2 regions of the Streptomyces sp. NPDC088350 genome follow, and region 2 is predicted to be linked to the other one. Evidence: predicted binding sites of a transcription regulator. Region 2 holds the regulator's gene; the other holds the start of a gene.
What was found. The regulator HspR, encoded in region 2, represses chaperone genes until heat shock. The targets are predictions, from matches to a motif close to TTGAGNNNNNNNNNCTCAA.
Positions count from the first base shown of each region.

Region 1: lon (endopeptidase La) is a predicted target of HspR. The motif match lies at 2,591-2,609, and genes of this name have one in related genera.

Region 1 covers NZ_JBIVNL010000001.1:981,720-986,632, forward strand. The annotation lists gene ACIQBL_RS04550 (rhomboid-like protein) at 1-362, shown strand, start outside; gene ACIQBL_RS04555 (MarR family winged helix-turn-helix transcriptional regulator) at 644-1,120, opposite strand; gene ACIQBL_RS04560 (alpha/beta hydrolase fold domain-containing protein) at 1,190-2,233, shown strand; gene lon (endopeptidase La) at 2,632-4,913, shown strand, end outside.
Region 2 covers NZ_JBIVNL010000006.1:335,854-340,766, reverse strand. The annotation lists gene ACIQBL_RS22975 (PA14 domain-containing protein) at 1-1,454, shown strand, start outside; gene ACIQBL_RS22970 (heat shock protein transcriptional repressor HspR) at 1,539-1,991, opposite strand; gene dnaJ (molecular chaperone DnaJ) at 1,999-3,186, opposite strand; gene grpE (nucleotide exchange factor GrpE) at 3,223-3,885, opposite strand; gene dnaK (molecular chaperone DnaK) at 3,882-4,913, opposite strand, start outside.

The DNA of each region.
Region 1 (4,913 bases), on a different contig from region 2:
CGACCGAAGGGACCGTGGGAATCGCCGTGTTGGCGGGGCATCTGCCCAACAGCTCGCTGCACCGCCTCGACTACGGCATCAGCTTCGGCGTGGCGACGAGCATAGGAGCGCTGTCCGGTCTGCTGCGGCCGTGGCTCGGCCTGCCGTTGATCGGCCTGTTCGGCTGGTCGCTGGTCGAGGACCTGATCGAGTTCACCGACCCCATGACGAACTGGGGCCACTTGATCTCCCTGACGATAGGCGTCGCGACCTGGCCGTTGATACGGCGCTGGCATCGGGCCGCGCGGGTGACTCGGCTTGAGGCGGCCCGGTTCGAGGCAGCCCGGTTCGAGGTGGCTCCGGTTGAGGTGGCTCGGGTCTAACTGCCCTCCCGTCTGGCGGCGTTCAGTTTCTTCGCCAGTGCCGGGATGCCAAGTCGCGCTTCCTGCGCGGCGGTTGCCGAGTGACGGTCGTCGGAGGTGCCCCTGGGCGAGCCCCACCCCGTGCGCGGAGTGGGACACCCGAGCCGTTCTCCACCACACGGTGGGCGGCATGCGCATCTTCGCCGCCGAACTGAACGACATCGATCCGGGCGCCGAGCACGAGTCCGACTGGCTGGGCGGAGATCCGGAGGGCGCGCTGCCCGGGGGTGAGGCGATGTCCGTCAGCCTGTGGGCGTGCCGATCTGCTTGTGCTCTAGCGCCGAGCGCAGCTTCGAAAGGGCCTGTGCGGCGGCCGACGCCGAGGAGTTGTCGAGAGCGGTTCCGATCAGGTCGGCCACTCCGTCGGTGAAGGTCTTCTCCGCCGCATCGACAAGCTGCGAGCCGTCGTCGGTCAGGGCCAGCAGTGAGGACCGGCGATCGGACGGATTCGGGAGCCGGACGGCCCAGCCCTGCTTTTCCAGACGGTCGACGGTCTTGCTGGTCGCCCCGATGCCGATGGCGAATTCGGCGGCAAGGTCCGCCACGCGGGACTCGGGACGGTCGCGCAGGTAGCGCAGGGCCTCGAACTGCGACGTGACGATCCCATGCCGCTCCCGGAGGCGGTCGTTGAGGGCGTTGTACAGACGTGTCTCACATCGGACCAGGTCGGCGAAGAAGCCCGCGAGGTCGACTGTCCCACTGCTCACTTTGAATGCCACGGCATATAGTTTACGATATATTCCTCGGCATATAGTGCTGTGGAAGTTACTTGCGACGGGAGTGGACGCATGAGCAAGGACCAGCGCGTGCAGGTGGACGCGATGCTGCGACAGCCGCGACCTGAGGGCCCCCGGTCGGTCGAGGCGATCCGAGCGGGGTTCGAGGCGCTGATGGCCCGGATGATCGTGCCCGACGGTATGCGCACCGTGCGGACAACTCTCGGCGGCCGGCCCGCGCTGCATGTCCAGCCTGACAACGGGCCACGCGACAACGGGCCACGCGACAACGGGCCTCGCGACAACGGGCCTCGCGACAACGGGCCTCGCGACAACGGGCCTCGCGACAACGGGCCTCGCGACAACGGGCCTCGCGACAACGGGCCTCGCGCCGGGACGATCCTGTACTTCCACGGCGGCGGCTGGGTGTACGGCTCCCCCGAAAGCGTGCTGTCGCTGACGGGACACCTCGTCGCCAAGACCGGCTTCGGGGCGTACTCGGTGGACTACCGGCTCGCCCCCGAGCATCCGTTCCCGGCCGCGATCGAAGACGCGCTGAGCGCCTACCGCGCCCTCCTCGACGGCGGTCAGGACCCTTCGGCCGTCGTGTTCGCCGGGGACTCGGCCGGCGGCGGCCTCGCCGTCACGACCTGCCTGGCCGCCCGCGACGCGGGCCTTCCGCTGCCCGCCGCCCTCGTGGCGTTCTCGCCGGGCCTCGACGCCACCCGCACGGGCAGGAGCATGGACGCCAAGGAAGGCATCGACCCGATCCTCACCCGCAAGTCCGTGGAACACACCGGAGCCATGTACCTCGCCGGAGCCGACCCCCATCAGCCCATGCTCAGCCCAGCCGTCCTCGCCGACCTGACCGGCTTTCCGCCCATGCTCATCCAGGTGGGCACCAACGAGATCCTCCTGGACGACTCCACACGCCTGGCCGCGCGGGCGAGGGCAGCCGGAGTGGACGTCATCCTGGACGTCACCGCCGACGTACCGCACGTGTTCCAGGCGTTCGCAGGTGTCCTGGACGAGGCCGACGAGGCACTGGACCGTGCGGCTCTCTTCCTCGGTCAGCGCATCCGGGCCGCGGGCGCAGCGCACACGTCAGCAGCGTAGGGCTGCCCCGGCCTCGCTCAGGTCAGGCCTCGGCGCCTCAGGCCTCGGCCCCGGGCCTCCCGCCTGAGGCGCCGAGGAATACGACTCCCCCGCGAGGGTCTGCCCGCTGCCCGCTGCCCGCTGCCGACGGCGGACGGCGGACCGTCGCCACCGAGGAAGTCATCCGCGTCCATTGTGCGCACCCCGCCGCGCGGAGTCCCGGAAGCGTGCGGCCGGAGCGGCCGGAGCGGCCGGAGCTGCCGGTTCTGGCGGGAAGCCGCGACGCCGATTCCGCGTTGACCTCGGGTGAGGCGGTTGTGGAGCGGCTGATCGCTCACGGCGAACAACAGGTGGGGAACAATCGAAGGCGCCCAAGCATTGAGTCGGCATAGCTCAACTTGACTGCCTAAGGGGAGATCATGGCTTCGACGTCCACACCGCTCACCCTGCCCGTGCTGCCGCTCGACGACGAGGTCGTGCTGCCCGGAATGGTGGTTCCGCTGGACCTGAACGACACCGATGTACGCGCCGCCGTGGAGGCCGCCCAGGCCGCCGCGCGGTCCGAGCCCGGAAAGCCCAAGGTCCTGCTGGTGCCACGCATCGACGGGACGTACGCGAGCACGGGTGTGCTCGGCACCGTCGAGCAGGTCGGCCGGCTGGCCGACGGCGACCCGGGCGCGCTGATCCGCGGCCGTAGCCGCGTGAAGATCGGGGCCGGGACCACCGGTCCTGGTGCCGCGCTCTGGGTCGAGGGCACCGCGCTCGACGAGAGCCTGCCCGAACCGTTGCCCGGCTCGGTGACCGAGCTGGTGAAGGAGTACAAGGCGCTGGCCACCGCGTGGCTGCGCAAGCGGGGGGCCTGGCAGGTCGTCGATCGCGTGCAGGCCATTGATGACGTGTCCACCCTCGCTGACAACTCTGGTTACTCGCCCTTCCTGACCACCGAACAGAAGATCGAGCTGCTGGAGACCGCCGACCCGGTCGCCCGGCTGAAGCTCGCCACCCAGCATCTGCGCGACCACCTCGCCGAGCAGGACGTCGCCGAGACCATCGCCAAGGACGTGCAGGAAGGTGTCGACAAGCAGCAGCGCGAGTTCCTGCTGCGGCGCCAGCTCGAAGCCGTTCGCAAGGAACTGCGCGAGCTGAACGGCGACTCCGCCAAGGACGGCGAGGAGTCCGACGACTACCGCGCGCGCGTGGAGGCCGCCGACCTGCCGGAGAAGGTGCGTGAGGCCGCCCTCAAGGAGGTCGACAAGCTGGAGCGGTCCTCCGACCAGTCGCCCGAGGGGTCGTGGATCCGCACCTGGCTGGACACCGTCCTTGAACTGCCGTGGAACGAGCGGACCGAGGACGAGTACGACATCCGGGGCGCCAAGGCGATCCTGGACGCCGAGCACGCCGGTCTGGAGGACGTGAAGGCGCGCATTACTGAGTACCTCGCTGTGCGCAAGCGCCGTAGCGAGCGCGGGCTGGGTGTCGTCGGCGGGCGGCGCGGCGGTGCCGTACTGGCCCTTGTCGGTCCGCCCGGTGTCGGCAAGACCTCGCTCGGCGAGTCCGTCGCGCACGCGATGGGGCGGAAGTTCGTGCGGGTCGCGCTGGGCGGTGTGCGGGACGAGGCCGAGATCCGCGGTCACCGGCGTACGTATGTCGGCGCGCTGCCTGGTCGTGTCGTCCGGGCCATCAAGGAGGCCGGGTCCATGAACCCCGTCGTCCTGCTCGACGAGATCGACAAGGTGGGGTCCGACTACCGGGGCGACCCGGCGGCGGCGCTTCTCGAAGTCCTCGACCCCGCGCAGAACCACACCTTCCGTGACCACTACCTGGAGGTCGAACTCGACCTGAGCGATGTGGTGTTCCTGGCGACGGCCAACGTGCTCGAAGCCATCCCGGAGGCGCTGCTCGACCGGATGGAACTGGTCCGGCTGGACGGCTACACCGAGGACGAGAAGGTCGTCATCGCGCGTGACCACCTGCTCCCGCGTCAGCTGGAGCGGGCGGGGCTCAAGGACGACGAGGTCGTCATCGACGAGAGCGCGCTGCGCAAGCTCGCCGGTGAGTACACCCGCGAGGCGGGCGTCCGCACCCTGGAGCGGTCGATCGCCCGGCTGCTGCGCAAGATCGCGGCCCAGCACGAACTGGGCGAGCGGAAGCTGCCGTTCACGGTGACCGACGCCGATCTGCGCGGTCTGATCGGCCGGCCGCACCACGTGCCCGAGTCCGCCCAGGACCCGGCCGAGCGCCGCACGGCGGTGCCCGGTGTCGCCACCGGCCTCGCGGTCACCGGCGCGGGCGGTGACGTCCTCTACGTCGAGGCGTCGCTGGCCGACCCGGAGACGGGCGCGGCGGGTCTGACCCTGACCGGTCAGCTCGGTGACGTGATGAAGGAGAGCGCGCAGATCGCCCTGTCGTTCCTGCGCTCGCACGGCGCCGAACTGGAGCTGCCCGTCGCCGACTTGAAGGACCGGGGCGTGCACATCCACTTCCCGGCGGGTTCGGTGCCGAAGGACGGCCCGAGCGCGGGTGTCACGATGACGACGGCCCTGGCGTCGCTGCTGAGCGGCCGACTGGTCCGCACGGACGTGGCGATGACCGGTGAGGTCTCCCTGACCGGTCGGGTCCTCCCGATCGGCGGCGTGAAGCAGAAGCTGCTCGCCGCCCACCAGGCCGGGGTCACCACGGTGATCATCCCGAAGCGCAACGA
Region 2 (4,913 bases):
ACACCGGGACCAAGGGCGCGATCTGCGACACCACTTACCCCTCCGACGGCAGTGCCGTCACCTACCGGGGACGGGCCCGGGACGTCGCCGGGAACTGGTCCGCGTACTCCGCCGCGGCCAAGTTCACCACCACCGACCTGATCCCCCCGGCGCCCGTCACCGGCGCCCGGGTCGAGTACCGGTCGGGTGTTCCGCACCTCGTGTGGGCCCCCGTCGACGGGGCCGCCTCCTACCAGGTCCTCCAGCTCGACCCGGTGACCGGCGGCTGGCTCGACGCGCTGCCCGGCAAGGGCACCACGAAGGAGACCGACGTCGTGCCGCGCCAGCTGGCCGCGGTCGCCGGCACCTACCGGTACGCGGTGCGTTCGGTGGACGCCAAGGGCAATGCCGCCGCCCCGGCGGAGCTCACGCTGACGATGGCCGACCGGCCCGAGGCGATCCCGGCGTTCGCGACCACCGCGGGCCGCTTCGACGAGGGCGTGATGATCGAGTGGAGCAGCGCCGACCCCTGGACCTTCGACGGCGGCCCGCTCCTCACCTACCGGATCACCCGCACCGACCGGGCGACCGGCGAGAGCACCGAGGTGACCGGCTGCAAGCCCGACAACTCGCAGGACCTGCCGCTGACGGACCCGGAGACGTACTGGACCTGGACCACCGGCGACGCCCCCGACTACGCCGGCTCCCGGCAGATCAACGGCGTCTGCTGGGACGTCTCCGGAGCCTCCGAGACGACGTACGACTACACGGTCGTGACGATCGACCCGTACGGCCACGCGTCGCAGCCCGGCCCCGCCGCCACCGGGACCACGCCGGACACCGAACGCCCGGCACCGGTGGGGAACCTGACCGCCGAGCAGGTCCCGCTCGGCGTCCGCCTGAGCTGGACGCCGCCGGCCGACGACGACGTCACCGGCTACGCGGTGTGGCAGAGCGCCGGCGACCCGGACACCGGCGAAACGGTCTGGGAACGGAACTGCTGGGGCGGGGAGTCGCTGACCCCGACCCAGATCCTCTGCCCGACCGTCCCCGACGGCGCCACCCACGTCTACCGGGTCGCCGCTCTGGACGACTCCCCGCTCTACGACGAGAACGACGGCCCGGAGGCCTACCACCCCGCCGGCCTCTCCGTCACCCTGCCGGACACCCGCCCGCCGGGCTGGACCGGCACCAAGGTCGTCGAGGACCGGTACCCGGAGCTCTACGTCCGCTGCGGTGTCACCATCTACGACCTGCCGTGCGGTGACTACACCGACTACCGCTGGGAGAAGTGGGACGCGGCAGCGGGAGCCTGGACGACGTTCGCCACGGGCAAGGTCGACAACCCGGCGTTCCACCTGGACACCACGGTCCACGAGGACCGGCTCGGGCTGTACTACTACCGGGCCGTCTACACCGACCCGGCAGGCCACGAGGAGGTCAGGGAGCAGAAGGCGTACGGCATCTGGGAGTAACGGCTCCGCACACACGGGAAGGGGCCCGGAGACTCTGTCTCCGGGCCCCTTCCCGCATGAGGTCAGTCCTTTTCCCGCATGAGGTCAGTCCTTGGCCTTCTTCGGCCGCCACACCACCAGCGCACTCGTCTGCTGGACCTCCTGATACGGCACCAGGTCCCGCCGGTACGAAGCGTGTACCGCCGCTTCCCGCTGCTGCATCGTCACCGCCGCCCCCTCCACCGCCGCCTGGAGTTCCGCGACACGCTGCTGGAGCGCGACGACCTGGTTCTCCAGCTCGATGATGCGCTTGATGCCGGCGAGGTTGATGCCCTCGGTCTGCGACAACTGCTGGACGGTGCGCAGCAGGTCGATGTCGCGGGCCGAGTAGCGCCGGCCCCGCCCGGCCGTGCGGTCCGGGGAGACCAGGCCGAGGCGGTCGTACTGGCGCAGCGTCTGCGGGTGCAGGCCGGAGAGCTGGGCCGCCACCGAGATGACGTAGACCGGGGTCTCCTCGGTCAGCTCGTACGGGTTGCGTCGACGGCCGGTCGAATCCATGGCTCTGTCATGCTCCCTTCGCGGCCTGGAACAGCTCCGCCCGCGGGTCCTCGCCCGCGGTCGCCTCTCGATACGCCTCCAGCGCGTCACGAGCATTCCCCGTGACGTCCTTCGGGACACTCACCTCGACGGTCACGAGGAGGTCACCCCGGGTGCCGTCCTTGCGGAAGGCGCCCTTGCCGCGGGCCCGCATGGTCCGGCCGTTGGGCGTGCCCGGCGGCAGCTTCAGCGTCACCGGCGGTCCGCCCAGGGTGGGCACCCTGACCTCGCCGCCCAGTGCCGCCTCCGCGAACGTCACCGGGACCGTCACCGTGAGGTTGTCGTCCTTGCGGCCGAACACGGGGTGCGCGTCGACGTGCACCATGACGTACAGGTCGCCCGAGGGGCCGCCCCGTTCACCAGGCGCCCCCTTGCCGCGCAGCCGGATGCGCTGGCCGTCCGTGACCCCCGCGGGGATACGGACCTGCATGGTCCGCGAGGACTTGGCGCGCCCGCTGCCCTTGCACTCGACGCAGGGGTGCTCGGCGATCAGGCCGCGGCCCTTGCAGTCCGGGCACGGGTCCGTGAGCGAGAAACCGCCGCCGGAGCCGCGCGCCACCTGGCCGGTGCCGACGCAGGTCGGGCACACGCGCGGTGTGCCGTTCTTGTCGCCGGTGCCCGAACAGGCCTTGCAGGGCTGCTGCGAGGACATCCGCAGCGGGACCGTGGCCCCTTCGATGGCCTCCGTGAAGCTGAGCGTGACCTCGGACTCGATGTCCTGGCCGCGCCGGGGCTGCGTACGGGTCGTGCCCGTGCCGCCGCGGTTGAACAGGCCACCGAAGACGTCACCGATGCCGCCGCCGAAGCCGCCGGAACCCCCGGCGCCGCCGCCCTGGGCGCCGCCTCCGAAGAGGTCGCCCAGGTCGAAGTTGAAGTTGCCGCCGCCCGCGCCGCCCGGCCCCGGGCGGTAGCCGCCGTTGCCGAAGAGGGAGCGGGCCTCGTCGTACTCCTTGCGCTTCTTGGGGTCACCGAGGATGTCGTTGGCCTCGGAGATCTCCTTGAAGCGCTCCTCCGCCTTGGCGTTGCCCTTGTTGGCGTCCGGGTGGAACTCGCGGGCGAGCTTCCGGTACGCCTTCTTGATCTCGGCCTCGGTGGCGTCCTTGGGGACGCCGAGGACCTTGTAGTAGTCCTTCTCGATGAAGTCCTTGGTGCTCATCCTCGACGTCCCTCCTTTCCCGCGCCCGGTGTTGCGTCAGCCCTCCTCAGGGCCGTTGTCCTTCTCATCGCCGGCCTCGGACTCGTCCTCCGCCTTGCCGGTCTGCGTGGCACCGGGCTGCGGCTCGGCGACCGCCACCCGCGCGGGGCGGATGGTGCGCTCACCGATGCGATACCCGGGCTGCAGGATCGCCACGCAGGTCGTCTCGGTGACGTCCGGCGCGTACGAGTGCATGAGGGCCTCGTGGATCGTCGGGTCGAAGGGCTCGCCCTCCTTGCCGAACTGCTGCAGTCCCATCTTCGCCGCGGCGGTCTCCAGCGACTCCGCCACCGACTTGAAACCGCCGACGAGTTCACCGTGTTCCCGCGCGCGGCCGATGTCGTCGAGCGTGGGCATCAGCTCGGTCAGGAGGTTCGCCACGGCGATCTCCTTGACCGCGATCCGGTCGCGCTCGACCCGGCGGCGGTAGTTCTGGAACTCGGCCTGGAGCCGCTGGAGGTCCGCGGTGCGCTCTTCGAGCCCTTTGCGCACCTGGTCCAGCTGGGCCGTCAGACCGGCGATCTGTGCGCTTGCGTCCCCTGCCGGGGCCGCCCCCTCCCCACTGCCGGAGGGGGAGGCGGCCTGCGGCTCGGCGTCGTCGGGGGTGGCGCCGGAGGGGACGTCGGGCTTCTCGTCGAAGCCCGGGGTCTCCTCCGTCACGCGGCACCGTCCTTGCGCTCGTCGTCCACGATCTCGGCGTCCACCACGTCGTCGTCCGCCTTGGGGGCCTCGGCACCCGGGGCGTCGCCGCCCGCGGCCTGCGTGGCCTGGGCGTCGGCGTACATGGCCTGGCCGACCTTCTGCGAGACCGCGGCGACCTTCTCGGTGGCGGTGCGGATCTCGGCGGTGTCCTCGCCCTTGAGCGCGGCCTTCAGCTCCTCGACGGCGGCCTCGACCTCGGTCTTGACCTCGCCGGGGACCTTGTCCTCGTTGTCCTTGAGGAACTTCTCCGTCTGGTAGACGAGCTGCTCACCCTGGTTGCGGGACTCGGCGGCCTCGCGGCGGCGGTGGTCCTCGTCCGCGTACTGCTCGGCCTCCTGGCGCATGCGGTCGACCTCGTCCTTCGGCAGCGAGGAGCCGCCGGTGACGGTCATCTTCTGCTCCTTGCCGGTGCCGAGGTCCTTGGCCGTGACATGCATGATGCCGTTGGCGTCGATGTCGAAGGAGACCTCGATCTGCGGGACACCGCGCGGGGCCGGCGGCAGACCGGTCAGCTCGAACATCCCGAGCTTCTTGTTGTACGCCGCGATCTCGCGCTCGCCCTGGTAGACCTGGATCTGCACGGAGGGCTGGTTGTCCTCGGCGGTGGTGAAGATCTCGGACCGCTTGGTCGGGATCGTCGTGTTCCGCTCGATCAGCTTGGTCATGATGCCGCCCTTGGTCTCGATACCGAGGGACAGCGGGGTGACGTCGAGGAGCAGGACGTCCTTGACCTCACCCTTGAGGACACCGGCCTGGAGGGACGCGCCGATGGCGACGACCTCGTCCGGGTTGACACCCTTGTTGGCGTCCTGGCCGCCGGTGAGCTCCTTGACGATCTCGGCGACGGCGGGCATACGGGTGGAGCCACCGACGAGCACGACGTGGTCGATCTCGTTGATGGAGATGCCGGCGTCCTTGATGACGTTGTGGAACGGCGTCTTGCAGCGCTCCAGCAGGTCGGCCGTCAGCTGCTGGAACTGGGCCCG